3 regions of the Amycolatopsis benzoatilytica AK 16/65 genome follow, and region 2 is predicted to be linked to each of the others. Evidence: riboswitches for the same ligand, from Rfam matches in the RefSeq annotation. Region 2 holds a riboswitch; each other region holds the start of a gene.
What was found. A riboswitch is a leader RNA that binds a small molecule or an ion and turns the genes downstream of it on or off. The one in region 2 is predicted to bind S-adenosylmethionine.
Positions count from the first base shown of each region.

Region 1: linked by a shared signal. The riboswitch ahead of AMYBE_RS0138455 (methionine ABC transporter ATP-binding protein) and the one ahead of thrC (threonine synthase) in region 2 are both predicted to bind S-adenosylmethionine.
Region 3: linked by a shared signal. The riboswitch ahead of AMYBE_RS0117130 (aminotransferase class V-fold PLP-dependent enzyme) and the one ahead of thrC (threonine synthase) in region 2 are both predicted to bind S-adenosylmethionine.

Region 1 covers NZ_KB912942.1:8,203,856-8,214,254, reverse strand. The annotation lists gene pth (aminoacyl-tRNA hydrolase) at 1-504, shown strand, start outside; gene AMYBE_RS0138480 (DivIVA domain-containing protein) at 686-1,054, shown strand; gene AMYBE_RS0138475 (fatty acyl-AMP ligase) at 1,201-2,889, opposite strand; gene AMYBE_RS0138470 (ABC-F family ATP-binding cassette domain-containing protein) at 3,184-4,953, opposite strand; gene AMYBE_RS0138465 (4-(cytidine 5'-diphospho)-2-C-methyl-D-erythritol kinase) at 4,983-5,951, opposite strand; gene AMYBE_RS0138460 (hypothetical protein) at 6,134-6,658, shown strand; gene AMYBE_RS0138455 (methionine ABC transporter ATP-binding protein) at 6,734-7,747, opposite strand; SAM riboswitch class I at 7,963-8,053, opposite strand; gene rsmA (16S rRNA (adenine(1518)-N(6)/adenine(1519)-N(6))-dimethyltransferase RsmA) at 8,775-9,617, opposite strand; gene AMYBE_RS0138445 (resuscitation-promoting factor) at 9,717-10,399, opposite strand, start outside.
Region 2 covers NZ_KB912942.1:4,116,915-4,127,313, reverse strand. The annotation lists gene AMYBE_RS0118905 (ComEC/Rec2 family competence protein) at 1-43, shown strand, start outside; gene thrC (threonine synthase) at 69-1,334, opposite strand; SAM riboswitch class I at 1,347-1,480, opposite strand; gene holA (DNA polymerase III subunit delta) at 1,613-2,584, shown strand; gene rpsT (30S ribosomal protein S20) at 2,900-3,160, opposite strand; gene AMYBE_RS0118885 (EamA family transporter) at 3,657-4,520, shown strand; gene AMYBE_RS0118880 (VOC family protein) at 4,549-4,923, shown strand; gene AMYBE_RS0118875 (class I SAM-dependent methyltransferase) at 4,920-5,531, opposite strand; gene lepA (translation elongation factor 4) at 5,648-7,498, shown strand; gene AMYBE_RS0118865 (Uma2 family endonuclease) at 7,612-8,178, shown strand; gene AMYBE_RS0118860 (pyridoxamine 5'-phosphate oxidase family protein) at 8,200-8,646, opposite strand; gene AMYBE_RS0118855 (amino acid permease) at 8,807-10,315, opposite strand.
Region 3 covers NZ_KB912942.1:3,750,842-3,761,240, forward strand. The annotation lists gene AMYBE_RS0117105 (LLM class F420-dependent oxidoreductase) at 1-555, opposite strand, end outside; gene AMYBE_RS0117110 (DUF885 domain-containing protein) at 733-4,056, opposite strand; gene AMYBE_RS0117115 (AsnC family protein) at 4,315-5,592, shown strand; gene AMYBE_RS0117120 (RluA family pseudouridine synthase) at 5,686-6,612, opposite strand; gene lspA (signal peptidase II) at 6,609-7,241, opposite strand; gene AMYBE_RS0117130 (aminotransferase class V-fold PLP-dependent enzyme) at 7,381-8,718, opposite strand; SAM riboswitch class IV at 8,759-8,873, opposite strand; gene AMYBE_RS0117135 (potassium/proton antiporter) at 8,971-10,399, opposite strand, start outside.

The DNA of each region.
Region 1 (10,399 bases), 4.1 Mb from region 2:
GTCGGGTTCATGGTGCTCGACGAACTCGCCGCCCGGATCGGCGGCAAGTTCAAGGCGCACAAGAGCGGCGCCGAGGTGCTTGAGGGCAGGCTGTCCGGTACCCGGGTGGTGCTGGTGAAGCCGCGCTCGTTCATGAACACCTCGGGCGGCCCGGTGGTCGGCGCGGCCCGGTTCTTCAAGGTGCCGCCGTCCGGTGTCGTGGTGGTGCACGACGAGCTGGACGTCGATTTCGGCGCGGTGAAGATGAAGCTCGGCGGCGGCGACAACGGACACAACGGACTCCGGTCCATCACCAAGTCACTGGGCACGCGCGACTACTACCGCGTGCGTTTCGGCATCGGCCGCCCGCCCGGCAGGCAGGATCCGGCGGATTTCGTGTTGAAGGACTTTTCGACGGTCGAGCGCAAGGAGCTCCCGTTCGAGATCGACCGGTGCGCGGACGCCGTCGAGGCGCTGGTGTCGAAGGGCCTGGCCGCCGCGCAGAACGAATTCCACGCCGGCTGACGTTGTTGTTCTAGTGAGTGAGCGCCAAGTGCTCTGCGTGATGCTTTTCTCACTCGATGGGCGGCATTCTCTTCCCTGATCGAGTCGTCCACGCGGCCGTGGTCTTCCCGGAGTACTCGGCACCGGTTAGGACGGATTCAGGAGTTCGCAGCACCCCCCGACCCTGAATCGGAGAATGTCCATGTCGTTCACCGCCGAGGACCTCGCCGAGGTCGCCTTCGGTAACGCCCCGATCGGCCGCCGCGGCTACGCCAAGCACGAGGTCGACGACTTCGTCCGGCGTATCGCGAAGACGATCGCCGACGAGGACGACCTCACCGCCGCCGAGGTCCACCACGTGCTGTTCTCCAAGCCGCTGATCGGCAAGCGCGGCTACGACGAACGCGAGGTCGACCAGTTCCTGGACGAAGTGGAGGCTCAGCTGGCGGACCTGTCCGGCCGGCGCGCGCCGATGATCCCCGGCAGCCGGGGACCGGGCCAGGCGATGCTGGAGCGAGCCGCCCGGCCAGCGGCGGCGGACGCGCCCGCGGAGCGGTTGTCCGAGCTCTGATTCGACCGCTGGCGACAGTTCGCCGGTAGGCCCCTGGCCAGTCCGTGAAGGCCCCTTGAGGGACTTAGATTCCCTCAAGGGGCCCTTCACGGACTCAGCCGCTGGAGGCCGGACACCACCGCGGCAGTCGGGCCGGAAGCGCAGCCTTACGATTCGGCGTTCCGAGCGATCTTCTCCGCGTACTGCACCGCGGTAGCCGCCCGCTTCACCTTCCCCGACGGCGTCTTCGGCAGCGACCCGGCCGGCAGCACCACGACCGCGAACGGGCGCATGTCCACCGCGTCCCGGACCCGCGCCGCGATCTCCTTGCTCAGCCGTGCTTCCTCCGCCGCGTCGCCAGCCAGCTTGGACTCCACCACCACCGCGAAGCGTTCCCGGCGCGATCCCGCGTCCAAGCGGACCGCCACGGCGTTCCCCGCCCGAACCCCGTTCACCGAACCCGCTGCTCGTTCGATGTCGGTCGGGTACAGGTTCCGGCCGCCCATGATGATGACGTCCTTGCGCCGTCCGCAGATCACGATCTGGCCGTCGACCAGGTACCCGAGGTCCCCGGTCTTCATCCAGCCGTCCGGTCCCTGGGTGGCCAGCGGACCGTCGACGGTCAGGTACCCCGGCGTGACCGCCTCGCCGCGCAGCCGGATCTCGCCGACCTGCCGATCGCCCAGCACCGTCCCGGAATCGTCCACGATGTCGGCTTCCAGCCCGTCCAGCGGCCGCCCGAGCAGCGCGAACGAGCGAACCTCGTCGGTGCCGCGGCGCGGATCTCCTTCCGGCACCGGAACGGCCCGGTTGTCCGCTTCCAGCGCGTATGCCTCGACGAAGTCCAGGGTCAGCCCGGTGAACAGCGGCGCGAACGACACCGCCAACGTCGCCTCGGCCATGCCGTACGCCGGGAACACGCACTCCGGCGGCATCTTGAACCGCTTGCCGGCGTCCACGAACGTCTGCACGGCCGTCTCGTCGATCGGCTCCGCGCCGTTCAGCGCGATGCGCAGCTTCGACAGGTCATAGGCGTTGTCGTCCTCGACTCGCGCCATCCGCTTGCCGACGATCGCGTACGCGAAGTTCGGCGCGGCCGTCGTCGTGCCGTGGTACTTGCTGATCAGCTCCGGCCAGATCAAGGGGCCGGTCAGAAATTCGACCGGGGTGATCTTGACCAGTTCGACCCCGAACGTCATCGGCACGGTCAGGAAGCCGACCATGCCCATGTCGTGGAAGGTCGGCAGCCAGGACACCATCACGTCGGTGTCGAAGTCGAACTCGGCGCGGTCGACCATCGCCTTGACGTTGGTGTAGAGGTTGCCGTAGGTGATCCGCACCGCCTTCGGGTCCGCGGTCGACCCGCTGGTCAGCTGCAGCAGCGCGGTGTCGCCTTCCTCCGTCGGCACGATCTCGGCCAGCGGCTCGGCCGCGGCCAGCTCCGCGATCAGCCGGTAGCGGATGCCCTTCTCGGCGAGCACCGGGGCGAGCTGGTCGAACGGCTCGCCCAGCACTACGAGCTCGGCCCCGATCATGCCGAGCACCTTCACCGTGTCCTCGGCCCATTCGGCGAGGTCGGTCCGCGGCGTCGGCTGGTGCAGCATGGTGACGCTGCCGCCGGCCAGCCACACCGCCTGTACGGTCGGCGCGATCAGCGCCGGCGCGGCGGCGAGAACACCCACCGCGCTGCCCGGCGCGAGACCGCCGGCCACCAGTCCGCCTGCGATCCGGCGCGCTTCCTCGTGCACCTGCGCCCAGGTCCGGCGGACCGGCTCCTTGGGCTCCCCGGTCACCATGCCGCGCCGCTGGCCCCGGTCCGCCGCAGTTCCGACGAGAGTGTCCACAAACCGACTCATGCGGGTCAGATTACTGTCCGGTTTTCGCGGCCACGCCCGCGGCGGCGTGAACAGCGAGTGTCCGGCCCGGGCAGCCCCCGAAACGACACGGGGACGGACCCGACGTGCGGATCTGTCCCCGCGGCGATGCAGGTCCCCGCCGCGGCCGAAACCGGACGCGGGCACGGGGCGAAGCCCGGGCACACCGAGGCGGCGTTGTCCCCCGGGCGACGGTCGCCGAGGAAGCCGAGCACGAGGCGCGCGAAGCCTCCGCGGCAGCGACCCTGCGGAGCGACCTCGCCCGTCCCGCCGCTGTCACTCGGCCAGTTCGGAGGTCTCCAGCCACTTCGCCTCGACGTCGTCCTTTTCCGTCAGGACGCCCTTCAGCTCGGTGTTCAGCTCGATCAGCTTCTCCGGGTCCGTCGCGGCTTCGGCCAGCGCGGCGTGCAGCTTCTCCTCGCGCGCCGAGAGCTTGTCCAGCTGCCGCTCCAGCCGGCCCAATTCCTTCTGCGCCGCGCGGATTTCCGCCGCGCTGCGCTTAGCCTCGGTCTTCTCCGGGGCGGGTGCCTCACGACGCGGCGCGGCTTCCTTGGCCCGCGCGCGCCGGTCGAGATACTCGTCGATGCCGCCCGGCAGATGCGTGACGTTGCCATCGCCGAAGAGCGCGTACGTGGCGTCGCAGACGCGCTCGACGAGGTACCGGTCGTGCGAAACCACGACCATCGTGCCGGGCCAGCCGTCCAGCAGGTCTTCCAGCTGCTGCAGAGTGTCGATGTCCAGGTCGTTCGTCGGCTCGTCCAGCAGCAGCACGTTCGGCTCGGCCATCAGCAGCCGGCACAGCTGCAGGCGGCGCCGCTCGCCGCCGGACAGGTCGCCGACCGGCGTCCACTGCCGTGCGGCGGGGAAGCCGAGCTTCTCGCCCAGCTGCGACGCGCTCATCTCCTGCTTGCCGAACACGACGCGGCCGGCGACCTGCTCGATCGCTTGCAGCACGCGAAGATCGGCGGGCAGGTCGTCCAACTCCTGGCGCAGATGCGCGAGCGCGACCGTCTTGCCCTGCACGCGCCGGCCGGTCGGCGATTCGACGTCGCCGCCCAGCAGCTTCAGCAGGGTGGTCTTGCCGGATCCGTTCACGCCGACCAGACCGATCCGGTCGCCCGGGCCGATCCGCCAGGTGAGGTGATCGAGCAGAGTCCGCTCGCCGACCGCCAGCGAGACGTCTTCCAGTTCCAGCACCGTTTTGCCGAGGCGGCGTTTCGCGAACGCCATCAGCTCGACGGAATCGCGCGGCGGCGGCACGTCGGCGATCAGCGCCTCGGCCGCCTCGACGCGGTAACGCGGTTTGGACGAGCGCGCCTGCGGGCCGCGACGCAGCCAGGCCAGTTCCTTGCGCGCCAGGTTCTGCCGCTTCTCCTCCGCGGTCGCGGCCAGCCGGGCCCGCTCGGCACGGGCGAAAATCCAGTCCGCGTAACCGCCTTCGTACTGCTCGACCCGGCCGTTCGCGACCTCCCAGGTGAGGCTCGCGACGGTGTCCAGGAACCACCGGTCGTGGGTCACGACCACGACCGCGATGCGCCGGCTCAGCAGGTGGTCGGCGAGCCAGCGGACGCCCTCGATGTCCAGGTGGTTGGTCGGCTCGTCCAACACCACCAGGTCCAGCTCGCCGGTGAGCGCGGCGGCCAGCGCGACCCGGCGGCGCTCTCCGCCGGACAGGTTCGCGGTCGAGGTATCCAGTCCGATCGCGGTAATGCCCAGCCCGTCCACAATGGACCGGACGCGCGCGTCGGCAGCCCATTCGTGCTCGGCGCCGTAGCGCTGCAGCACGACATCGCCGACGGTGCTGCCCACCGGCAGCTCGGTACGCTGGGTGACGACCGCCATCCGCACGTCGCGCACGTGGCTGACCCGGCCGGAATCCGGTTCGCTCAGTCCGGAAAGGACTTCGAGCAGCGTCGTCTTCCCGCCTCCGTTGAGCCCGACGACGCCGATTCGCTGCCCCGCGGCGACGCCGAGGGAAACGTTGTCCAGCAACGGCTTCACGCCGTAGGACTTGCTCACCGACTCCAGGTTGACCAGGTTGGCCATCCGGATCCTTTCCACTGTGGACTAATAGTTCAGGCGTGTACGCGCGGGGGCGCGCTGCGCGGCGCGTCGTCGCCGCCGACCACCCGCGCGCCGGGCACCGGGCCGTGCGCGACCCGGACGGTGCGGCACACCCCCGCACCGGACAGTTCGGCGGCCACTTCGACCGCGGTCTCCGCGTCCGCGCACAGGAACGCGCAAGTGGGCCCGGAGCCGGACACGCACCCGGCGAGCGCCCCCGCGTTCACCCCGGCGCGCAGCGTGCGGCGCAGGCCCGGCCGCAGCGACACGGCCGCGGCTTGCAAGTCGTTGCCCAGCAGCAGAGCGAGCTGCCGGGGGTCGCCGGACGCGAGCGCCTCGACGACCGGTGTGTGCGAGCCGATCCGCGGCGGCTTGCCGTCCGCGCGCAACCGGTCGAGCTCGCCGAACACCTTGGGCGTCGAGAGACCCTCTTCGTCGAAGGCCAGCACCCAGTGGAAGGTGTGCCGCCCCAGCACCGGCACGAGCCGCTCACCACGACCGGTGCCGAGCGCGGTGCCGCCGTACAGCGCGAAGGGCACGTCGCTGCCGAGGCGGCCGGCGATGGTGGCGAGTTCGTCCCGGGTGATGTCGAGCTTCCACAGCGAGGACAGCCCGACCAGTGCGGCGGCCGCGTCGGCGCTGCCGCCGGCCATGCCGCCCGCGACCGGAATGCCTTTGCGGAGCACGACCCGCACCTTCGGCGCGTCCGCATCCGGCCGCCCGGCGTACGCGGCGAGCTCGCGGGCCGCACGCCAGGCGAGGTTGGTGCCGTCGGTGGGGACCGTGCGCTCCCCCTCTCCGTACACCTCGAGCCCAGGATCGTCAGTAGCCGCGACGGTCACCTCGTCGGTGAGCGAAAGCGCCTGGAAAACGGTCACCAGCTCGTGGAACCCGTCCGATCGCAGGTCTCCGACGGCCAGGTGCAGGTTGACCTTGGCCGGGACCCGGACGGTGACAGGGGGAGGAACGACGGCGAGCACCTGTCCAGCCTACGTGGCGCCGCTCCGCCGGGGCTCACCAGGAGAAAAACCCCGGGGCGGGATCACTCGCCGGGCAGGACAGATGTCCTGATAGCCAGTACAGCTGACCTGAGATACCGGCCGCCGAGACCGATACGGCGAAACCAGTGTCGCGAACCGGACGGCTGCGGCATCCTTTCCGCGTGCCGATCACCACTGACTTCTGGGCCGCGACGGCGCAGATCATCCCGACGCTGCTGATCGCGTTCGCAGTGGCGGAGAAGTCCGCGAAGCTCACGAGAGCGCCGCGAGAGGGCAGGCGGATCGTGACCGCCGTGATGCTGCAGTTGTCGCTCGCCCTCGCCGCGGTGGCCGAGTTCCTCGCCCTCGGCGGCCTGCTGGGGATCGGCGGACCAGGCACCGCCCGGGTCGTGATCATCGCGATCGGCGTGGTGTCGTCGTGGACGATCTTCGTCGTGGCGATGTGGGCGGCCCTGAAGTTCGTGCCCGAGCAGGCCGAGTCGGAGGCGGCGATGGACCGGCTGGAGGCGAAGCTGGATCGCGAGCTGGCCGAGACAGCGACCCGCTCCGCCGAGATCTGGACCGGAATCAAGTACACAGCGGTGCTGATCGCCGAATTTCTGTCCCTGACCGGCCAGCTGCTGCTCGGCATCCTCGTCTGGCTCGCGCCGACCGGGGCCTCGATCTGGCTGGCGTGCTCAATCTGACCCGCCACAAGCGCACCGCGGACCGCCCCGATCCGGAGCGGCCCGCGGTGGAGATGCCTTGCGGCTAACCGGAAATCAGGCGGCGACCACGCTCTGCGGGCCACGCGCCGGCTGGCTCACGTGCGCGCCGCGCTCGGCGATCCAGGACAGCGCGGCGTCCGCGCGCTCGCCGCGGACCCCCAGGCGGAAGCGGGCGATCGGGGTGTCGCCGAGGCGGGTCAGGCCGCCGCCGATGGTGGCCAGCTCCACATCGAAGCGACTGGCCGCCTCGGGGAGCAGTGCGCCCACCGACGCGAAGCCGATCAGCACCACGTCGACCGCGCGGTCGTACTTCGCGGACTGGGCGCGCGAGGTCTCGATGGCCGGCAGCACCGCCTGTGCGGTCCAGCTGTCCGGCGTCGAGACGAGGTCGAGGACCGAACCGCGCTCCACCAGGGCGCCGTTGTCCAGCACCGCGACGTCGTCGCAGACCCGGCGGACCACGTCCGCGTCCTGGGTGGTGACGACGATCGTCACGCCCAGCTCGGCGCGGGCCCGGTCGAGCACCGCCAGCACGGCGCCGGCGTCCTCCGGCGCGATGCCCGCGGTCGGGTCGTCGGCCAGCAGCACCGCCGGGCCGGCGGCGAGAGCCTTGGCGACCGAGACGCGGCGGAGCTGGCCTTCGGTGAGTTCCTCCGGCTTCTGCGCGGCGCGCGCGGTGAGGCCGACCAGGTCGAGCAGCGAGCCGACCTTGCTGCGCCGCTGCGGGCCGTCGACGCCCAGCTGCTCCAGCGGGCTGGCGATGTTGCCCGCGACGGTGCGCTCGGCGATCAACTCCGGCTTGGTGCCGACAACGCCCAGCTGACGGCGGATTTCCCGCAGCCGCTTGCCGTCCAGCGTCGCGGTGTTGAGGCCGTCGAGCCGCACCACGCCGCGGTCCGGGCGCTCCTGCAGCGCGATGCACCGGGCGAGGGTGGACTTGCCGGAACCGGCCGGGCCGACGACGCCGAACAGCGAGCCGGCTTGCACGTCGACGCTCACGTCACGCAGCGCGGCGACACGGTTTCCGTGGAAGGGAAAGGACTTGGACACGTTTTCGACGGTGATCACGAAAGGGCTCCATGGCATACGGGCGCGGCGCCGATTCCGGGCGCGCCAAGCGTCATCGAATTACCGTCCGATGTGGACGGTGCAAGAAAAGACCGGAAGAAAGATCAGGCGATGACCATGGAGCGTTGACACGCACATACCGAGCGGCGACCTTCGTCGACGACACGTCGGCGGGTCAGCAGGAGCGGGCGGGTGACCCTCTTCATCGGAAACAGCCTCCATCGGTCCTGGCGGTAGCACCTGCCCTGCGGAGGGTGGTTGCTGCGACTTCGGCGAGCCAGGTCTCTCAGTCGCTCGGGATGGACGCTTCTGAGTAAAGCCGATCCCACGGACTGAACGCAAGCACGCGGATGCAGATCACACGTCTGGTGGCGGCCGCATGCCGGAACGGCCGTCTTGCCTCGCGGGAGCGGGAACCTCGGCCGCCGAACAGTGCTCCGACCTGGCAGACCCTGCCGAACGGCGATCATGAGATCCACTGTGGACAACGCAGACCCGGTTGCGGATCAAGGAATTTCGGCCGAAGAGCCAGAACTTTTCACTGTACCTCGGTCCGCCGCCGGGTGCACCAGCCGCTGAGGAAGGTAGGCCGCCAAGGCGAACCATCGGCTCTCGACGGGCCCGAACAGTCCGGTTCGCGACCACCGGAGCTTCCCCCGGATGCCGAGGCCGCCCGCACCTTCTCGAGTGCGCCGGACGAGGGCTTCGAGCGGACCGGGAATAGCCGCGCCGACAGCCTGGTTGAACCAATGTGACCCCGGTCGCGCCTGCCGCGACGCGAGGCGATTTTGTGTTTGCCGGGAAATGTCCGCATAAATGTCTGGACGATGGGCGAGATCCAGGACTCATTCCATCAGGCCAGCAACCAGTCCGGGGCGGGACCCGCGCGGGTTCCGCTGCATCGCCGCATCCGAGCCGGGCGGGCCGCAGCGGGACAGATCGCGCGGTCGCCCTGGCGGACGACGTCCGGACCTTCACTCGAGGACTGGGCGAAGCCGGCGCGCGTGCGGCCCTCGGCGGCCCGAGATCAGGACTTGGCTGCCGCGATCCGGGCGAACGCGTGCACGTCCAGCTGCTCCCCGCGCGTCCGCGGGTCGATCCCCGCCTCCGCGAGCAGCTCCCCCGCCCGATCGGCCGAACCGGCCCAGCCCGCCAGCGCGGCCCGGAGGGTCTTGCGGCGTTGCGAAAACGCCGCGTCGACCACCGCGAAGAGCCGTTCCCGATCGACGCCGGACACCGGGTCGGTGCGACTGAACGACACGAGCGCCGAATCGACGTTCGGGACTGGCCAGAACACCGCACGCGGCACCGCGGCCACCTTGCGGGCCGGGCCGTACCAGGCGAGTTTCACGCTGGGCACGCCGTAGGTGCGGCTGCCCGGTCCGGCCGCCATCCGATCGGCGACCTCGGTCTGAACCATCACGAGGCCACTGCGCAGCGATGGCAGCTCGGCGAGCAAGTGCAGCACCACCGGCACCGCGACGTTGTACGGCAGGTTCGCGACGAGGGACACCGGTTCCGCGGGCAGGTCGGCGGCGCGCACGCGCAATGCGTCCGCTCCGACCACAGACAGCCGTTCCGCGGCCTCAGGCGCGCGCTCGGCCGCCGTACGCGGCAACCTGGCGGCGAGGACCGGATCGATCTCCACCGCGACCACCTGGGCGCCCGCGGCGAGCAAGCCGAGGGTCAGCGAGCCGAGGCCGGGGCCGACCTCCAGCACGATGTCTCCGGGCTGCACGCCGCCGAGTTCGACGATGCGGCGAACCGTGTTCGGGTCGTGCACGAAGTTCTGCCCGAGCTTCTTCGTCGGCCGGACGTCGAGTTCGTCGGCCAGCCCGCGGATTTCGGCAGGTCCCAGCAGTTCCACCACCGGACGAGCCTACCCAGCGCACTCGGCGGCCCGAGCAGGCGGCACGAAAAACGCCGGCGGCCGCGAGCACGAAGCTCACGGCCGCCGACGGAGGAAAACTCAGGCGCGCTTGCCGCAGACCGGCCAAGCGCCGTAGCCGCCGCGGGAATCGCGGACCTTCTCCGCGACCGCGATCTGCTGCTCGCGGCTGGCCTCGCTGGGCAGCGACGCGTACTGGCTGCCGCCGTAGGCGTTCCAGGTCTGCTTGTCGAACTGGAGACCGCCGTAGTAGCCGTTGCCGGAGTTGATGGCCCAGTTGCCGCCCGACTCGCACTGCGCGATGCGGTCCCACGCGGAACCGTCGCCGATCGCCGGCTGCGGGGGCTGCTTGGTGCCGACCTTGATGATCTTGTCCTTGGCGGCGACGAGGATCTTCTCCGAGATCTGCTCGCGGCCGACCTCTTCGCCGTTCTTCTTGGTGACCTTGTAGGTGACCAGCTTCGTGCCCGGCGTGCCCGGGTCGTCGACGTTGGTCTGGCCCTGCAGCAGCGTCGGGTCGTCGACCTTCTGCACGTTCGGGTCGATGGTCTCTTCCTGGTTGACCATCGAGACGCCCATGCGGCTGATGTGGACCTCAGCGCCGTTCTTCAGGCCGACGTCGAGGCCGCCCTCGATCGCGTCGTCCGGGCCGAGGTTCAGCTTCAGGTCGGAAGCGAACTCCTTGGTGGTCACCGCGTTGGTGGTCACCTGACGCGGCGCGTTGGCCCCGTCGAACAGCGTGATGTGCTTGAGGGTCTTGACCT
Region 2 (10,399 bases):
GGCGGTGGCGCGCCGAGGCGAGCCGCGAGGTCCGCCGCGGTAGGCGCGCCGGACCCCGCGCCGGCGCGTCAGTAACCGAGCGCCTTGGCGACTGCTTCGGCGGACGGCGGCACGGTGGCCTTCGGGCCGACGTGATTCTCGACCGCGTCGAGGGTCTTCAGGCCGTCGCCGGTGATGAGCAGGACGGTGTCGGCTTCCGGGTCGAGCTTGCCGGCTTCGATGAGCTTCTTCGCCGTCGCGACGGTGACGCCGCCGGCGGTCTCGGTGAAGATGCCTTCGGTGCGGGCCAGCAGCCGGATGCCTTCGACGACCTCTTCGTCGGTGACGTCCTCGATCGCGCCGCCGGTGCGGTTGACCACGTCGAGCACGTACGGGCCGTCGGCCGGGTTGCCGATCGCGAGAGAGCGGGCGATGGTGTCCGGCTTGACCGGCTGGACCACGTCGTGGCCGTTGCGGAACGCGGTGGAGACCGGCGAGCAGCCGGTGGCCTGCGCGCCGAACACCTTGTACGGGCTGGCGTCCACCAGGCCGAGCTGGCCGAGTTCGCGGAAGCCCTTGTCCACCTTGGTGAGCTGGGAGCCGGAGGCGATCGGCACGACGATCTGTTCCGGAATGCGCCAGCCGAGCTGCTCGGCGACCTCGTAGGCGAGCGTCTTCGAGCCCTCGGAGTAGTACGGGCGGACGTTGACGTTCACGAACGCCCACGTCTCGTGCTCGGCCGCCAGTTCGGTGGCGAGCCGGTTCACGTCGTCGTAATTGCCGTCGACGGCGATCAGGTCGCCGTCGTAGACCGCGGTGGTGAGGATCTTGGCGCGCTCGAGGCTCTTCGGGATCAGCACGACCGACCGCCAGCCGGCGCGGGCCGCGGCGGCGGCCGTCGCGTTGGCCAGGTTGCCGGTCGACGGACACGCGAGGACCTCGAAGCCGAACTCGCGGGCGGCCGCCAGGGCGACGGCGACCACGCGGTCCTTGAACGAGTGCGTCGGGTTGCCGGTGTCGTCCTTGACCCACAGGTTCTTCAGGCCGAGCGCCTTGGCCAGCCGGTCGGCACGCACCAACCGGGTGCAGCCGGGCTCGGTGTTCGGGGTCTCCTCGACTGTCGAGGGGACGGGAAGGAGTTTCTTGTAGCGCCAGATGTTGCGCGGTCCGGCCTCGATGTCCTCGCGGCGGACGCGGCCGAAGTCGTAGGCGACCTCGAGCGGCGAGAAGTCTTCGGCGGAGACGAACTCCGGGGCGAGCGGCTGCCGGTGGCCCTCTTCCTTCGACACCAGTTCGACAGCCGGACCGAGGTCGAGCGTCTTGTTGGCGGAGGTGGTGCGGAGGGTTGCAGTCATCGCGAGGTTCCTTCCTCATCTGCCCCGCCGAAGCGGGCCGGAATTGGCACCGTGGTCGTCAGCTATTCCGCGATCGCGGAATGACAGGCTGTACGCCGGTTGCCGGGGCTTCGTCGGGCCGTTCCCTCTGCCCCTCTGGATGAGCGGTATTCGATTGTCGGAGCGCCCGCCGGGCGCGTCCTCGGGTACACCGTACGACATGGTGATCGGCTCGTGCCATGGAGGCGGCCCACATCACCGGGGCGGGCGGACCGGCGGCCGGGTGAGAGGATGGCCGGGTGACCACCGCACCCGCGCCGCTGCACCTCGTCACGGGCGAGGAAGAACTGCTCATCGAACGGGCCGTGCGCGCCGCGCTCGACGCGGCGAAGGCAGCGGACCCGACGGCCGACCTCACGCGGATGCGGGTGTCCGATCTCACACCGCCGCTGCTGGCCGAGCTGGTGAGCCCGTCGCTGTTCGCCGAGGGGCGCGTGATCGTGCTCGAGTCGGCGCAGGACATCTCGCAGGAGCTGTCCGACGCGGTGCTGGCCTACCTCAAGGCGCCGGCCGAGGGCATCGTCCTGGTGGTCGTGCACAGCGGCGGCGGGCGCAGCAAAGCGGCGAAAGCCTTGCCGGGCGCACTGAAAAAGTCCGGCGCGGAGATCACCGAGTGCCCGAAGCTCACCAAGCCGGCCGAGCGCGAGGCGTTCGTCCGCAACGAGGTGCGCCGGGCGGGCGGCAAGATCGACGGAGCGGGGCTGCTGGCCCTGCTCGATTCGGTCGGCTCCGACCTGCGCGAACTCTCGTCGGCGGCGACCCAGCTGGTGGCCGACACCGGGGGAGCGATCGACGAGCAGGCGGTCCGCCGCTACCACACCGGCCGCGCCGACGTGACCGGCTTCGCGGTCGCCGAAAAGGCCGTGGCGGGCGACCGGGCGGCGGCGCTGGAATCACTGCGCTGGGCGATGCAACTAGGCGTTCCGCACGTGCTGGTGGCCGACGCGCTCGCCGACGCGGTCCGCACGATCGCCCGGGTTTCCGCCGCCGGACGCGGCAATCCGAACCAGATGGCGGGCGAGCTGGGAATGCCGCCGTGGAAGATCCGGAAGGCGCAGGGCCAGTCGCGCGGCTGGGGCGCGGACGGCCTTGCCGAGGCGATGCGCATCGTGGCGCGGCTCAACGCGGACGTGAAGGGCGCGGCGGCGGACTCGAACTACGCACTGCAGCGGGCGGTGCTGGACGTGGTCGCGGCCAAGGGCGACCGCTGATCCTGCCGCGGCCGGGGCTGCACGCTCCGCGTACAGAACTGCCAGGGTCGGCCGTCCGGGGAGGGGAGTGGGGCCGCCTGCCCGGCGGGGCTTGACGTCCCCAGCGTGGCTGTCGAGGTTCGCCGGGAGGACAGCCGTTGGCCTGACAGCGGGTTGGCCGTCCCGCGGGCTGGTCCGGCTGCCGTGCCCGAAATAGAGGCGGCGGAATCCGCTGCCTGGCACCGAATTCCCGCTGACGCCCCGGCCGCCGCGGTTGGCCAAGACACGGAAAAGGCCCGGCAGCCGAAGCCGCCGGGCCTTCCGAAGAGACAGCGATCAGAGCTGGTTCGCGCGCTTCGCGAGAGCCGACTTCTTGTTCGCGGCCTGGTTGGCGTGGAGGACGCCCTTGGTGACGGCCTTGTCCAGCTTGCGAGCGGCGTCGCGCTGGAGCTCGAGGGCCTTGTCCTTGTCACCGGCTTCGGCGGCCTCGCGGAACTTGCGGATCGCGGTCTTCACCGAGGACCGGATCGCCAGGTTGCGCTGCCGCGCCTTCTCGTTCGTGGTGATGCGCTTGACCTGCGACTTGATGTTAGCCATGGAGGCGTTCCTCTTTCACTCGGTGAAGGTCGCTGCCGCGTTCGTTTGGCACCGGACCGGCCCTGACGGGCAGCCGGGTTTCCTCCTTGACGGAATGCCGCACGGCAACAGTCGAAAATCTTAACAGTCCTGCTCGCAGCGTCGGCGAGGGCCCCGCGCAGGTGCCGAGGCGGGCCCGCCCGGAAGCCGTGCTCTGCCCCGCCGGCACCCCCGGGACGCTCTGCCCCGCCGGTGCCCCGAACCGAGCCTTCCCGAAACGTCCCGCCGGAAAGCCTTCGGCGGCACCTGCCGGCCTCCGCTACCGTGGACCGCGATAGTGCCTAGGGTTCCGTCGCCGGCCCGCAGGCCCGAAGCCGGGCCTCCGCCCACAACCAGGGCCGGCGGGACTGGTCCGAGCGGCACCGTCGGCGGGGCACCGTGTCCTGCCGTTCATCTGACGGGACAAAAGCCTGGAGGACCCGGTCTTCAGCGTGCGCCGAAGTCCTGAAAGGGTCCCGTGAACTCCAGTGCCCTGGCCATGGTTCTCGTCGCCGCGGTCGTCCACGCCGGATGGAACCTCGCCGCCAAACGAGTTTCCGGCGGCGGTCCGCGGTTCGTCTGGCTCTATTACACCGTCTCGGCCGTGGCGATGCTCCCGGCAGTCGGGGTCGCGCTGGCTGTCGAACCGGAGCGGCCGCAATGGAGCTGGCTGTTCGCCGCGGCGGCCACCGCGATCATGCACGTGCTGTACGGGATCGTCCTGCAGCGCGGCTACGAAGTCGGCGACCTTTCAGTGGTCTATCCGCTCGCCCGCGGCACCGGACCGCTCCTGTCGGTGCTCGTGGCCGTCCTCCTGCTGCACGAACGGCCCGGGGTTCTCGGGTTGGCCGGCGCGTTCCTCGTCGTGTCGGGCGTCCTGGTGATCAGTCTCGGCGGCGGCGCCGGCGACTCCCGCGCGCGCCGGGCCGGGGTGTTCTACGGCGTCCTCACCGGAGCGGCCATCGCGGGCTACACGCTCTGGGACGCGCACTCGGTCACCACGCTGGGCGTCCCGCCGCTGGTCTACTTCGGCGGCGGTGCGCTGGGGCAGAGCATCCTGCTCGCACCGGCCGCCGTGCGCGGCCGCTTCGAGGTCGAGCGGCTGTGGCGCGATCACCGGCGCGAGGTGCTGATCGTCGGGCTCGCCTCGCCGGCCGGCTATCTGCTGGTCCTGTACGCGCTGCAGATCGCACCGGTCAGCCTGGTGGCGCCGGCCCGGGAGCTGTCGATCGTGTTCGGCGGGGTGGCCGCCTGGCTCGTGCTCCGCGAGCGCAACGCGGTCCGCCGGCTCGCCGGGTCGGTCGTCGTCCTGGCCGGGATCGCGGCGATTGCGCTCGCCTGAGCGGAGCGCCTCGGGTAGGCAGGAGCCTATGGACGTACTGAGCAGCCGGGTGCTGATCCACCCTCGCGACCACGAGGTGTCCACCGCGTTCTACCGCGACAAGCTCGGCCTCGCGATCGAGCGCGAGTTCCCGGGCGGCACGCGGTTCTTCGCCGGCGGAGGATCGATCGAGGTAGTCGGAGCGGGCGAGGCGGGACCGGGCCCGGACGTCAACTTGTTCCTGCAGGTCCGCGACCTGCGGGCGACGCTGGCCGAACTGGCCGGCCGCGGCGTCGAACCGGTGCGAGAGCCGGTGCGCGAGCCGTGGGGCACCGACGAGGCGTGGATCGCCGACCCGGACGGGCTGCGGATCGTCCTCGTCGAGGTCCCGGAAGACCACCCGTTGCGCCGCGACCAGCGCTAAGCCGCCGGCTTCACCGCGCGCAGCTGGGCGGCCAGCGGGGCGAACCCGGGCGGGTCCCAAGTCCAGGTCTGCAGGTCCGTGAACCCGGCCGCGGCGGCTTCGTCGGCAAGCTCGTGCCGGGTGACCGGCAGCCATTTCTCGTGCGCCGACAGCAGCAGCCGTCCGCCTGGCCGCAGCACCCGGAACAGCTCGGCGAAGCCGGCCGGCCGGTCGTCCCACAGCTGGACGTTGTTGACGGTCAGCACGACGTCGACAGACGCGTCCTCGGCGCCGGTCCGCGCGGCGCTGCCCGCACGCACCTCAGCGCGGTCGCCGCAGCGGTCCGTGCACAGGCTGCGCATCTCGGGGGAAGGCTCGACGCCGATCACTTCGCCGGCGAGCCTGGCGGCCGCGTCCAGGCCGATGCCGGGACCGGGACCGACGACCAGGACGGTCTCGTCGGGTTCGAGGCGGGCGAGGTCGACCACGCGGTGTTCGGTGCCGGCGTTGCTGACCGCCATCAGCTTGCCGCCGAGCCTGCCCAGCAGGCCGCTGGGGTGTCCGAAGACCCGGTCGAACGCGGCATCGAGGACGCCGGGGCCGGGCGAAGGGGAGGGTGCGGTGCTCATACTTCGAGGTCATCACGAGACGCGCGGGGGCGCATCGGGGATGACCCCCACTCGCACCCGGAGGTCCATGGGACGATGGGGTACGGACATCCCCCACCATCCTGAGGACAGCCCGAGTGACAGCGCCCAAGACGTTCGCCGACACCACCTTCACGCCGCCGGAGTTGATCCGCAACTTCTGCATCATCGCCCACATCGACCACGGCAAGTCGACGCTGGCGGACCGGATGCTGCAGCTGACCGGCGTCGTCGAGGAGCGGGCGATGCGCGCGCAGTACCTCGACCGCATGGACATCGAGCGGGAACGCGGCATCACGATCAAGGCCCAGAACGTGCGGCTGCCGTGGCAGGTGGACGGCCAGGACCACGTGCTGCACATGATCGACACCCCCGGCCACGTCGACTTCACCTACGAGGTCTCCCGCGCCCTCGAGGCGTGCGAAGGGGCGATCCTGCTGGTGGACGCGGCGCAGGGGATCGAGGCGCAGACCCTGGCCAACCTGTACCTGGCGCTCGAGAACAACCTCCAGATCATCCCGGTGCTGAACAAGATCGACCTGCCCTCGGCCGATCCGGACAAGTACGCCGGCGAGATCGCGCACATCATCGGCTGCGAGCCGGACGAGGTGCTGCGGGTTTCGGCGAAGACCGGCGTGGGCGTCGGCGCGCTGCTCGACGAGGTGGTCCGGCAGGTCCCGCCCCCGGTCGGCGACCCGGACGCGCCCGCCCGCGCGATGATCTTCGACTCGGTCTACGACACCTATCGCGGCGTCGTCACCTACATCCGGGTGGTGGACGGCAAGATCACGCCGCGCGAAAAGATCAAGATGATGTCCACCGGCGCCACGCACGAGCTGCTGGAGGTCGGGATTATCTCGCCGGAGCCGAAGGCCAGCAAGGGCCTCGGCGTCGGCGAAGTCGGCTACCTGATCACCGGCGTGAAGGACGTGCGCCAGTCGAAGGTCGGCGACACCGTGACGTCCGAGCGCAACGGCGCGAAGGAACCGCTGGCCGGCTACCGCGAGCCGAAGCCGATGGTCTACTCCGGGCTGTACCCGGTGGACGGCTCGGACTACCCGGAGCTGCGCGAGGCGCTGGAGAAGCTGCAGCTCAACGACGCCGCGCTGACCTACGAGCCGGAGACGTCGGTCGCGCTGGGCTTCGGCTTCCGCTGCGGGTTCCTCGGCCTGCTGCACCTGGAGATCACCCGGGACCGGCTGGAGCGCGAGTTCGGGCTCGACCTGATCTCGACCGCGCCGAACGTGGTGTACCGCGTGGTGCTGGAGGACCGCAGCGAGGTCGTCGTCACGAACCCGTCGGACTGGCCGACCGGGCTCAAGATCGCCGAGGTGCACGAGCCGGTGTCGAAGGTGAGCATCCTCGCGCCGTCGGAGTTCGTCGGCACGATCATGGAGCTGTGCCAGACCAAGCGCGGCGTCCTGCTGGGCATGGACTACCTCTCCGAGGACCGGGTCGAGCTGCGCTACACGATCCCGCTGGCGGAGATCATCTTCGACTTCTTCGACACGCTGAAATCGCGCACCCGCGGCTACGCCTCGCTCGACTACGAGGAGTCCGGCGAGCAGGTCGCGGAGCTGGTGAAGGTCGACATCCTGCTGCAGGGCGAGACGGTGGACGCGTTCTCCGCGATCGTGCACAAGGACGCCGCGTACACCTACGGAAACCGGATGGCGACGCGCCTGCGGGAACTGATCCCGCGGCAGCAGTTCGAGGTCCCGATCCAGGCCGCGATCGGCTCCCGGATCATCGCGCGCGAAACCATCCGCGCCATCCGCAAGGACGTGCTCGCCAAGTGCTACGGCGGCGACATCTCGCGGAAGCGGAAGCTGCTGGAGAAGCAGAAGGAAGGCAAGAAGCGGATGAAGACCGTCGGCCGGGTGGAGGTGCCGCAGGAGGCATTCGTCGCGGCACTGTCCACTGAGGACAGCGGCAAGAACAAGAAGTAGCGGTTGCCCATTGGGGTGAACGGCGGTTCCGGGTTCTCGGAGCCGCCGTTTTCTTTTGGTGTCGGCAAATGCGGACGGGGACTCTCTGGTGCGAACAGCGAAAGGAGAGCACCATGACAGTCATGACGGACATCGAGTACCCGCCCGGGTCGGCTCCTATGACGGTGCACGACCTCGATGGGATGCCGCAGGATGGCCGACGTCACGAGCTCATCGACGGGGTGCTGGTCGTGACTCCGGCACCGGGATACCGCCACCAGAAGATCGGGTACCGGCTTTATCACGTGCTCGAGTCGGCATGCCCGCCAGAGTTCGATGTGCTCGGCGCCCCGTTCGCGGTGCACATCGGCGACAAGCTGGAACTTCAGCCGGACGTGCTGGTGGGGTGGAGCGAGGACTTCACCGAGAAGGACCTTCCGGCTCCACCGGTCCTCGCGGTCGAGGTGTTGTCGCCGAGCACGACCATTCACGACCTGAACACCAAGAAGGCGACCTACGAGCGGCTGGGCGTCCCGAGCTACTGGGTGATCGACCCGGACGGTCCGGAATTGACGGTGTTCGAACTGGACGGCGACGGCCGCTACCAGCAGGTCGCCAAGGCTGCGGGTGCGCAGGCATTCGAGGCGCAGCGGCCGTTCCCGGTCCGAGTGGTGCCCGCGGCCCTCGTCGGCCGGAGCTGATCAGCCAGGGGCGGGCGCCGGTCAGCCGTTCCCGATGATCCGGCCGATCTCCACGAAAACCGCGGCGCGGCGTTCGGCGGCCATCACGCGGTCGTACTCGGCCCAGTCGTCGTGGGTTCCGGTGGCGGCGCGGAAGACGTCGCGCAGCAGCGGCGGCAGGCCGTCGGCGGGGAATCCCGGATCGGCGTCGTCCGGGCCGATCACGCGGACCGGGCCGGTCACCGACAGCCATCGCCAGCCGCGGCGAAACGTCACTGTCGCATGGCCGTTGCGGCGCAGCAGGGCGAGCTTGTGCGCCCCTCCGATGGCGACGAAACCTACGCTCGGCTTGCCGGACACCGGGTCGGCCAGGACGCCCGCGTTCACCACCGAGGCGTGCACGGTGCCGTCGGCGCGGGTGGTGGCCACGGTGGCGAGGCCGTTTTCCTCCACGGTCAGCACGCGGAGCTGCTCGAGATCTGCCGTCATGTCCGGGTGCAACGCCAAGGCGGCCCGCGGCATTTCCGGTTGCCGGCGCGAGGGAAACCGGGTGCCGGTCGCGGTGCAGACGCAGGAGGCCGAAGCGGGGGACGCGCCAGTGCGTCCCCCGCCGAAGAACCTCGCCGAATCGGCCCCGGCCGGCGCCGGGTCAGTCCGAAGTGGACTTGAGACCGTCCTGGTTCCCGTCCGCCGGATCCCCGCCCTTCTCCAGGTTCGCGGCCGACCCGCGTTCCATCGCGGAGTGGCGTTTGCTGTAGGAGAAGTAGATCGCCATCCCGATGACGAACCAGATCGCGAAGCGCAGCCAGGTCTCCGGCTGCAGGAACGTGATCAGCCAGACCGAGAAGATCACCCCGATGATCGGCACCACCGGCATGCCGGGCGTGCGGAACGTGCGCGGCAGGTCGGGGCGCTTGTAGCGCAGCACGATCACCGCGACGCACACCACCACGAAGGCCAGCAGGATGCCGATGTTGGTCAGCTCCGCGGCTTCCCCGATCGGCAGCACGCCGGCGATCAGCGCGGACGCCGCGCCCAGGATCCAGGTGATCCGCGAGGGCACCTTGCGGACCGGGTGGGTCTTCGAGAACCACTTCGGGAGCAGGCCGTCGCGGCTCATCGAGTAGCCGACCCGGGTGGCCCCCATCAGGAAGGTGAACAGCACCGTCAGGATGCCGATGATCGCGCCCACCGCGATGATCGCGCCGAGCCAGCCGAGACCGACCTTCGCGAACGCGCTCGAGAACGCGGCTTCCGGGTTGATGTCGGTGTACTTCACCATGCCGGTCAGCACCAGACAGGCCAGCACGTACAGCACCATCGAGATCGCCAGCGAGTAGATGATCGCCTTCGGCATGTGCTTCTGGGAGTCCGTCGACTCCTCGGCCGCGGTCGACATCGCGTCGTAGCCGAACACCGCGAAGAACACCGTCGCCGCCCCGGTGAACGCGCCGCTCAGGCCGAACGGGAAGAAGTTGCTGTAGTTGCCGCTCTGGATGTGGAACGCGCCGACCACGATGACCAGCAGGACCAGGCCGACCTTCAGATACACCAGCAGCGTCTCGAATCGCGCCGCGTTTTTCATGCCCTGGTTCAGGATGAAGGCGATCAGCAGGCAGAGCAGGACCGCGAACAGGTTGACCTTGTACGACCCCGCCGCGACGCCGGCCGGTTCGGTGCCGGGCGCGCCGGCCATCCAGTCCGGCAGCGAGACGTGCAGGAAGCCCAGCAGGTCGTTGAAGTACCCGGAGATGCCGATGGCCACCACGGACACGATCGCGGTGTATTCCAGCAGCAGGTCCCAGCCGATGAACCAGCCGACGACCTCGCCGAGCACCGCGTAGCCGTAGGTGTAGGCCGAGCCGGCGCGCGGGATCAGTCCGGCGAACTCGGCGTAGGAGAACGCGGCCGCGGCGCTGGCGACACCCGCGATCAGGAACGAGATCAGCACGGCCGGTCCGGCGGTCTTGTTCGCGACCGCGCCGGCGAGGGAGAAGATGCCGGCGCCGATGATGCCGCCGACGCCGATCGCGGTCAGCTGCCGCAGGCCGAGCGTGCGCTCCAGGCCGGTCCCGCTCGCCTGTTCGATGGTTTCGATCGGCTTCCGCCGGAAAATCCCGGACCCGGAGCCCAGGTTCGGGCTGCGCGGAGCTGACATCGATGTCTCCTCAGACTGCTCGTGCTGAGGACCCGGGTCCCGGGCCCTGGCAGCGCACCGTACCGGGCTCAGCGCCGTCTGTCA
Region 3 (10,399 bases), 370 kb from region 2:
GCCCTCGGCGACCTCGGCGGCCAGCGCGACGTTCTTCGGGCCCAGCGCGGCGAGCACCACCGGGATCCGCTCGCGCACCGGGTGGTTGATCAGCTTGAGCGGTTTGCCCAGGCCGGTGCCCTGGTCGGCGGGCAGCGGGATGGTGTAGTACTTGCCGTCGTGCACGACCCGCTCGCGCCGCCACACCTGGCGGCAGATCTCGATGATCTCCCGGGTGCGGCCGATCGGCGCGTCGTACTTCACGCCGTGGAAGCCCTCGATGACCTGCGGGCCGGACGCGCCGAGGCCGAGGGTGAACCGGCCGCCGGACACGAAGTCCAGCCCCGCCGCGGTCATCGCGGTGAGGCTCGGCGTGCGGGTGTAGATCTGGAAGATGCCGGACATCAGGCCGACCCGCTCGGTCTTCGCGGCGAGGAAGCCGAGCTGGCTGACCGCGTCGAAGCTGTACGCCTCGGGAACGAAGACGATGTCGAGCCCGACCCGCTCCAGCTCCACGATGTCCGCGACGCTCTCGGCGAACCCGCCTGAGTAGCTGACGCCGGTCCCGATCCTCATCGCTGCCCCATTCCCTGCCGGTCGACTCTGACTAAGCGTTTGCTCATTATGGCGGCGGCCCCGCGACGGCGCTACGGCGTGGGTCACACCGCGGCGCGACTCGGCCGCTGCCCGTGGTCCGCGAAGGGCCCCTTGCCGGAATCTGATTCCCTCAAGGGGCCCGTCACGGACACGCGACTAGCGGGACGCGGACACCTCCGCGATCCACGCGCCGACCACCGTGTCCAGAGTGGACAGCGGAAGGATCCCGTTGCCCAGCACGACGTCGTGGAACGCGCGGATGTCGAACCGGTCGCCGAGCGCCGCCTCCGCCTCGGCGCGGACGCGCTGGATCTCCAGCCGCCCCACCATGTAGCTCAGCGCCTGACCCGGATTCGCGACGTACCGGTCGATCTCCGCCTCGATCTCGATCTTCGCCATCGGCGTGTGCTCGACCAGGTAGTCCACCGCCTGCTGCCGGGTCCAGCCCAGCGCGTGCAGCCCGGTGTCCACCACCAGCCGGCCGGCCCGCATCGAGTCCTGGGTGAGCATCCCGAAGCGGGTGACGTCGTCGGAGTACAGGCCCATCTCGTCGGCCAGCCGCTCCGCGTAGAGGCCCCATCCCTCGATGTAGGCGTTGAACGGCGCGATCCGGCGCAGCAACGGCAGATCGGCGAGCTCCTGCGCGAACGTCAGCTGGAAGTGGTGTCCCGGTACGGCTTCGTGGAACGCGATCGCTTCGCTGGTGTAGCGCGGCCGCGAGCTGGCCTCGTAGGTGTTCGCGTAGTACGTGCCGGGCCGGGAGCCGTCGAACGCCGCCTGCAGGTAGTAGGCGATGGTGCCGCTCGCGGCGTCCGCCTCCGGTACCGGGGCCACCTCGCACTTGGCGTCCGGAACCCGGGAGAACCATTGCGGAGCAACGGTTTCTGCCCGGGCGATGGCGGTACGGGCACCATCCAGCAGCTCCTCGCCGTCGCGCCAGCGCAGCGCGGGGTCGTTGCGCAGCCGCTCGAAGATCTCCGAAAGCTCGCCGGTGCCGAACAGCTTGGCGCCCAGCTCGCGGTATTCCTCCGCCAGCTGCTCGCCAATGCGCAGGCCCGTCTCGTGCAGCTCCGGTGCGGTGCGGTCGGTGGTGGTGTGCGCGCGGATCAGGCCCTGGTACTTCTCCAGCCCGCCCGGCAGGTGCGAGATGCCCGGCTGGCTGTCGGTCTTCGCCACCGGAAGCACCTTCTCGGCGAGGAAGTCCCGGTAGCGCGCGTACGCGGGCCGGACGACCTCGGCGAGCAGCCGGTCGCGTTCCTCGGCGAACCCGGCGACCTCGACCGCCGGCGTCACCCGGAACGGGTCGCCCGCCTCGTTCGCGAGGTACCGCTCGACGTACTCGATCCCGGTGCGCACCAGGAAGTCCGGCGGCGCGAACCCGTCCGCCACGGTCGAGCCCTGCGCGTCGATCACCGCGTCCAGGTAGCCGCCGACCGCGGCCAGCCGGGCGAGATAGTCGCGCGCCCGGTCCTCGTTGTCCGGAACCAGCGCCGGCAGGATGGTGATCAGGTTCAGCGCGGGCGAGCTGAAGCCGTCGCTCACCGCGAACCCGGACAGCCGCGAATCGATCGTGTCGATCGCGCCGCGGGCGTGGGTGAGCACGACCTCGCGGGTGACGACCTCGGACGCGCTGAGCCCGGCCGGGTCGATCGCCTCGGCCCGCTCGGCGAGCGCGGCGTACGCGGCCCGGTCCCGCTCCGCCGCGGCGAGGCTCGGGTCGGCCAGCTTGGTGTGGTCGCCGGGCAGACCGTAGACGGTGCGCTCCAGCGGCTCCCGCTCGAAGTCCAGCTCGATCAGCTCGGCGGCCAGCCCGTTGACGGTGTCGCCGTGGCCGGCCACCCACTCGGTGACCACCGCGTCGAGCACCGACAGCGGCAGCGAACCGCCGGACAGCACCAGGTCGTGGAACTCGCGGATGTCGAACCGGCTGCCGAGGCGCTCTTCGGCCTCCTGGCGCAGCCGCTGGATCTCCAGCCGGCCCACCATGTACGCGAGCGCCTGGCCCGGGTACGCGAGGTAGCGGTCCACCTCGGACTCGATCTCGACCCGCGCCATCGGCGTGTGCTCGACCAGGTAGTCCACCGCCTGCTGCCGGGTCCAGCCCAGCGCGTGCAGCCCGGTGTCCACCACCAGCCGGCCGGCCCGCATCGACTCCAAGGTGAGCATGCCGAGCAGCGCCACGTCGTCGGAGTACAGGCCCATCTCGTCGGCCAGGCGCTCGGTGTAGAGGCCCCAGCCCTCGGCGTATGCGGTGAACCCGCCGATCCGGCGCATCAGCGGCAGGTCGGTGAGGTCGAGCGCGGCGCTGAGCTGGAAGTGGTGGCCCGGGATCGCCTCGTGAAACGCGGTCGCCTCGGCGGTGTGCCGGAACCGCTCGGTCGCCTCGTGCGTGTTCGCGAAGTAGGTGCCCGGCCGGGACCCGTCGACCGCGGGAGGCATGTAGTACGCGGGCGGCCCGCCCGGTGCGGAGTCCGCCGGAACCGGCTCGACCACCCAGGGGTGCTGCGGGATGCGGCCGAACCACTTCGGCGCCTCCGCCTCGGCGCGCGCGATCGCGGTGCGCGCGCCCTCGAGCAGCTCGTCGGCGCTGGTCCAACGGAGCTTCGGGTCGGTGCGCAGGCGCTCGAAGATCTCCGGCAGCTCGCGGGTGCCGAAGACCCGCTCGCCGAGCGCCTGGTACTCCGGGACCTGCCCGGCGATCACCGCGAGGCCGGTTTCGTGCAGGTCCCGCGGGGTGCGGGTGCTGGTGGTGTGCTTGCGGACGAGCCGGGCGTAGATCTCGTCCCCGCCCGGAAGCCAGGAGACGCCGGCCTTGTCGTCGGGGCGGCCGTGCTGGAGGACTTCGGCCTCGAGGAAGTCGCGGTACTCGCGGAAGCCGGGACGCACGACCTCGCGCAACAGCTGGGCACGCCGCTCGGCGAAGTCCTCGTCGGGCGCCTCGTGCCGCGCCAGCGGGTCGCTGTCCGGCTCGGCGAGGTACCGGTCGATCTGCGCGATCGCCCCCTTGACCAAGCGCTCGACCGGCACCCGCCCGGCGGCGATGCCGTCGCGGTGCCGCTGCGCGAACGTGCGCAGATAGCCCGGGATCTCGGCGAGCCGGCCGAGATGCGCTTCCGCGACCGAACCGGCGGCCATCGGCATCATCGGCAGGACGGTCAGCAGCGCGGAGGCGGGCCCGATGAACAGATCGGAGACGGTGAACTCGGCCGCGTGGCTGTCGAACTGGTCGAACACCGCGTCGATCGAACTGAGCAGCACCTCCCGAGTGACCCGGTCGGCGCTGTCCAGCCCTGCTGGGTCGATCTCTTCGGCGCGCGCGCGAAGGCCGGCGAGCACCTCCCGGTACGCGGCCTCGGCAGCCGCCCCCGGATCGCCGAGCCCCGGCGCGTCCGGCCGAATCCCGAGCACAGCGGCGTCGAGCGGCTCATGGTCGAACGACGCCTCTACGAACTCGTCGGCGAGATCGGAAACGACGGACATCGGCAGTGCCCCCAAGGATTGACGTCAGGTGTGCTGCCGACCCTAATCGAGATCGGAGCCGGGCCGGGCGGTGATTCGCCCGGACCGCGAACACGGGCCCGCGCGATCCTCGCCCCCCTGCCCGCACCCGCCGCCGCCCAGTCCCCTTCTCGCCCCGCTGCCGAGACGGTCCGCCCCGCATCCGGTGAACCGGGGCACGCCGGATGCGGGAGTGCGGCCTGGTTCGGCGGGCGAGGCGGTAGCGTTGCCGGAGTGGCCGTGACCGATCCCGCCGACATCCGCCTGCTCGCCGCGCTCGCCGAGCTGGGCAAGGGGGCTGTCCACGAACTCGCGGCGAAGGTCGGGATGGATCCGCGAGAGGTCGCGTACCGGCTGGTCGCGCTGTCCGGCAGCGGGCTGCCGCTGCTCGTCGGCGTCGAGAGCGACCCCAACGGGCTTCGTGCGGCGATCTCCGGAGCGCCCGCGTCCTGGCAGCGTCCGCAGGGCGGGCCTGGGTCCGCGCCGTTCCCGGCAGCCCGGCCCCAAGGCGGCCCCGCAGCCGGACCACAAGGCGGCTCGCCCAGCACCTCGGGGCCGGTCTCGCCCGCGCAAGCCGGGATGAACCCGGGCGTTTCCGGCGCCTACCCGCCCGGCCCCAACGGCATTCCCGCGTCCGGGGCGAGGCCGAACCCCGCCGTCTCCGGCGCGTACCAGCCCGGTCCCAACGGCATTCCCGCCGGGCCGAACCCGGGGGTTTCGGGTGCCTACCCGCCGCCGAACGGACCGGGTCCGATGCCCGGCCCGGGGACGTCCGGCGCCTTCTCGGCAGGACCCAACGGCATTCCGGCCGGGCCAGGGATGTCCGGGTCGTACTCGCCGGGCCAGACCGGGCTGCCGAATCCGGGCCGGTCCGGCGCGTATGCCCCGGCGCAGACCGGCCTGAACCCCGGCGTCTCCGGCTCGTACCCGCCCGGACCGAACGGTATTCCGGCGGCGCAGCCGTACGGAACGCCCGCACCGCCGCCCAACGGCTACAGCGGACCGGCCGCGCATCCGGACCCGGTCCTGAGCACCTGGGGCGTCCCGCAGACCGCGTCGTGGGCGCGCGGCGACGATCCTCGTCCCGCCGCCGGCCCGGCCAAGAAGGGCCGGATCGGCGAGACGATGCAGTCCCAGGGCCTCGAGGGCGAGCAGTTGTCGGTGCAGCTGCTCGAAGTCCAGGACCCGGCCGACTTCCTCTTCGGCGCCGCCGGCTACCGGCTGGAGGACGGCGAGCGAGCTGTCGTCGTGCACACCGAGATCACCAACCGCGGGCCGATCCCGTTCGCGTCGTTGCCGGACAACTACCTCGAGCTGGTCACCGACAGCGGCGACGTCGTCGGCAAGGCCCCGGTTTCGCTCACCTCGCGGCCGCCGCACAAGATCGGCGTCCAGCCGGGCGAAACACTCGGCGGGCACACCGTCTACGTGCTCCCGGACGCGACCCGGGTGGTCGCCGTCCGCTGGAGCCCGCGCCCGGAGCCGGACGAGCGCACCCTGACCTGGTCGGTCGACTAACCCGAAGTTCGTGAAGGGAACATTGGGGGACGCAGAGTCCCTCACTGTTCCCCGCACGCACCGGAACCAGGATCGACCGGGACCGCCGGGCGGCTAGTTTCCGTCCCGGAGGATCTCCAAGGCCCCGGCGAGGTCGGCCGGGTACTCCGCCTCGAACTCGACCCAGCGGCCGTCCGCCGGGTGCGCGAAGCCGAGCGTCCGCGCGTGCAGCCATTGCCGCGAAAGGCCTAGCTTGCGTGCCAGCACCGGGTCCGCCCCGTAGGTCAGGTCCCCGGCACAGGGGTGGCGCAACGCGGAGAAGTGCACGCGGATCTGGTGCGTCCGCCCGGTCTCCAGCTTCACGTGCGCCAGCGACGCCGCCCGGAACGCCTCGACCACCTCGTAGTGCGTGACGCTCGGCCGTCCGCCCGCCACGACCGCGAACTTGTAGTCGTGTCGCGGGTGCCGGTCGATCGGGGCGTCGATGGTGCCGCGCATCGGGTCCGGGTGGCCCTGGACGACGGCGTGATAGCCCTTGTCGACGGTCCGTTCCTTGAACGCCCGCTTCAACACGGTGTACGCGTGCTCGCTCTTCGCCACCACCATCACGCCGGTGGTGCCCGCGTCGAGCCGGTGCACGACGCCCTGGCGCTCGGCCGCGCCGGACGTCGAGATCCGCAGCCCGGCGGCGGCCAGCCCGCCCACCACGGTCGGGCCGGTCCAGCCCGGGCTCGGGTGCACGGCGACGCCGACCGGCTTCGAAATCACCACGATGTCGTCGTCGTCGTGCAGGATCCGCATGCCTTCGACCGGCTCGGCGATGATCTCCGCCGGCCGTTCCGGTTCGGGCAGGGTGACCTCGAGCAGCCCGCCGCCGGTGAGCCGGTCCGATTTGCCCGCCGGACGGCCGTCCAGCAGCACGTCGCCCGCCTCGGCCAGTTCGGCGACCGCGGTGCGGGAGAGACCGAGCATCTTGGCCAGCCCGGCGTCGACCCGCATTCCGTCGAGCCCGTCCGGGACGGGCAGCATCCGGGCGCTCACGCCTTTTCCTTCTTCTTGCGCGTCGAGGTGCCGTCGTAGTCCCGGCCGAGCAGCGACAGGAGCACGATCAGCGCGCCGCCGACGGTGATCCCGCAGTCGGCGATGTTGAAAATCGCGAAGCCCTGCCCGTTCGGCACGAACGCGGAGATGAAGTCCACGACGTGGCCGCGCAGGAATCCGGGTTCGCGGAAGAACCGGTCGGTCAGGTTGCCGAGCGCGCCGGCGAGGACCAGGCCGAGGCCGATCGCCCAGCCGACCGAGCGCAGCCTGCGCGCGATCCACACGATCGCGACCACGACGGCGATCGCGATCAGGGCCAGCACCCAGGTCATGCCGGTGGCCATGGAGAACGCCGCGCCCGCGTTGCGGATCACCTGCAGGTAGATCAGCCCGCCGAGGATCGGCTTCGGCGGCTGGCCCTCCAGGTTCGCCACCACGAGGTTCTTGGTGAGCAGGTCGAGGGCCCAGAGCACCGCCGCGACGGCGAACACCACCCAGACGACCCGTCGTTTCGGCGCCTGCGCTTCAGTCGCTTCGGTCTCGGCCGCGGCAGTGTCGGCCGCCCCCGGCTCGGGCGGGTCCACGGGCGGGGAGACTTCGGATTCGGACGGCGAAGGGTCGGTGCTCACTCCCCCATTGTCCACGTCCGCGCCCGGGCGGGTCGCGGCGGCAGGCAGCACCGGCGGAGCCGGCCTAATCCGGTCGCTCGAACCACGCCGGAGCGGCCGTCATCGACGGCATGACCCGCTCGCCCAACCTGCCGCGTGATCAGGAACAGAACGGGGGCAGCTCGCGCGGGTCTCCCACCGGAGCCCACCGCCCGTCCGCCTTCGCGTACTCCCACCGCGCACCGCGGGCGATGACCTGCCGCAGCGCAAGCACCAGGCGGTCCACATGTTCCTCAGTGCTGCCCAGCCCCAGGCTCACCCGCACCGCCTGCTGCCCGTCGGCACCGGTCTCCCGGATCAGCCGCCGCGTCGCCACGTGTGCGCAGAACGCCCCGTCGCGAACCCCGATCCCGTATTCCGCCGACAGCACCGCCGCCAGCCACCCCGGGTCAAACCCGTCCAGCACGAAACTCACCGTGCCCACCCGGTCCCCCGGAGCATCGAAGAACCGCAGCTCAGCGCATCCGGGAAGGCCGGCCAGCCCCTTGCGCAGCCGCTCCAGCAGCGCGGCTTCGTGCGAGCCCACGGCATCCCAGCTCGCGGCCAGCTCCTCGCAGGCGACCCCCAGCGCATACACGCCGACGGTGTTCGGCGAACCAGCCTCGTGCCGCTCCTCGCCGGTGTTCCACACGACGGCTTCCTCGGTGACCAGCTTCGTCGCACCCCCGCCCGCCAGGTACGGCTGCGCCGCCCGCAACCAGTCGCTGCGTCCGATCAGCGCACCGGCGCCGAACGGCGCGTACAGCTTGTGCCCGGACAACGCGACGTAGTCGACATCCAGTTCCCGCAACGAAATCCGCCGGTGCGGTGCCAGCTGCGCGGCGTCCAGCGCGACTCGCGCACCGTGTTTCCGGGCCACCGCGGCGATCTCGGCGACCGGCAGCAGCTCGCCGGTCACGTTCGACGCGCCCGCGACCACCACCAGCCGGGGCCCTTCCGGGCAGTCCGCCAGCGCTTCGTCCACAACGGACACCGCGGCGAGCCGGGTCCGCGGCAGCTGCACGCGCCGCACGTTCGGGCCGCGCCACGGCAGCAGCGCGGCGTGGTGCTCGCTGTCGAAGACGACGACAGAAGTCTTGCGCGGCAACGCTTTCGCCAGCAGGTTGAACGAGTCGGTGGTGTTGCGGGTGAAGACCACCGAGTCACCGGCGCGGGCGTCGACGAAGCGGCGCAGGATGTCGCGCGTGCGCTCGTACAGCCGGGTGGAGACCTGGGACGCGAACCCGGCGCCCCGGTGCACGCTGGCGTACCAGGGCAGGAACTCCTCGACCGCCGAGCGGACCTTGTCCAGACAGGGCGCGCTGGCCGCGTGGTCGAGGTTGGCGTACCCGATGTCGCCGCCGGTCACCAGCGGCACTCGCAGCGCCGCACCGGCGACCGCGGGAACAGTGGCGGGACCAGCGTAAACAGCAGTGGTCCGGTCGAGTGCGAGAGTCATGACGACGCCTCCTCGGCGTTCCGGGGGACCCCCGGCGAGGGGCCCGCGCTTGCCTGCCGCATGGCGCGACCGGCCTGGTCTTCACCCGGGGCACCCCACCGCGGTAGGAGGGTTGCCGGCCAGCAAGCCGGGGCTTCGCGCTGGCACTCATGACCTGACCCGGACGATAGCGGACTACCCCGGCACTGAGCCAGCCCCTTCCCGTGATCTGAGACGGCGGTCACCCCGTTCATCCACAATGGACACTGGAGATCAGGCGCCGGACTCCCCGCGCCAGCGCGCGAGCCGGCCCGCCCGGTCCACCGCCCGGATGCGCGCTTCGGTGGCGTCGCGGACGTCGGCGGTCGCGACCACCAAGAGCTGATCGCCCACTTGCAGCCGGCTCGTCTTCTGCGGCGTGAACCCGGTGCCCCCGCGGACCACCAGGCTCACCGTCGCGCCGACCGGCAGCCGCAGTTCGGACAGGTACACGCCGTGCAGCTTCGAACCCTTCTGGATGCGCACCTGCAGCAGCTCCGCGCCGAGTTCGTCCAGCGGCGCGGCGTCGACCTCGATCTCCTGCGCCTGTCCCGATTTCGCCAGCCCGAGCACCCGGGCGAGCGGGCTGAGCGTCGCGCCCTGCAGCAAGGTGAGCACGATGACGAGGACGAACACCGCGTCCACCAGCCGGTCCGCGCCGGGAACCCCTTGCGACAGCGGGATCATCGCGAGCACGATCGGCACCGCGCCGCGCAGCCCGGCCCAGGACAGGAATGCTTGGTCCCGCCACGGCAACCGGAACGGCAGCACCGACAGCACCACCGACAGCGGACGCGCGAGCAGCAGCACCACCGCGCCCGCGACCAGGCCCGGCACCAGCGCTTCGAGCAGCCGGCTCGGCGACGCGAAAAGACCGAGCAGCACGAACAGTCCGATCTGCGCGAGCCAGCCGAGCCCTTCGGCGAACGACAGCGTGTCCGACCGGTGCGGCAGTTTCGAGTTGCCCAGCACGAGACCGGCGACGTAGGTGGCCAGCAGACCGGAGGCGTGCGCCAGCTGCCCCGACGAGTAGGCGAGCACGCAGACCGCCACCGTGGCGAGCGGGTACAGGCCGGTCGCCGGAAGAGCGGCGCGGCGCAACGCTTGCGCGCCCAGCCAGCCGAAGGCGACGCCCAGTGCCAGCCCGGTGAGCAGTTCGTAGATCACCAGCAGCGGCAGCGACCAGTCGACCGCTTCCCCGGACGCGAGCACCACCACCGCGATGTAGGCGGGCGCGTCGTTGATGCCGGACTCCAGCTCCAGCGCGCCGACCAGGCGTCTTCCAACGCCGGCCGTGCGCAGCACGGAAAAGACCGCCGCGGCGTCAGTGGACGCGAGAACCGAACCCCACAACAGCGCCATTCGCCAGTCGAGCCCGAGCAGCCAGTGCAGCGCCGCGCCGGTGACCGCGATGCTGATCGCCACGGCCACTGTGGACAGCATGATTCCGGGCCGCAGCGAGGCTTTCACCGAGGACCAGCGCGTGGTGAGCCCGCCTTCGGTGAGGATCAGGACGAGCGCGGCGAGCCCGAGCGCCTGGGTGAGCGCGGGGTTGTCGAACCGGATGCCGAACCCGGCTTCGCCGAGCACGACGCCGATCCCGAGGTACAGCAGCAGCGACGGAAACCCCAGCCGGATGGACACCCGCACGGCGACCACGGAG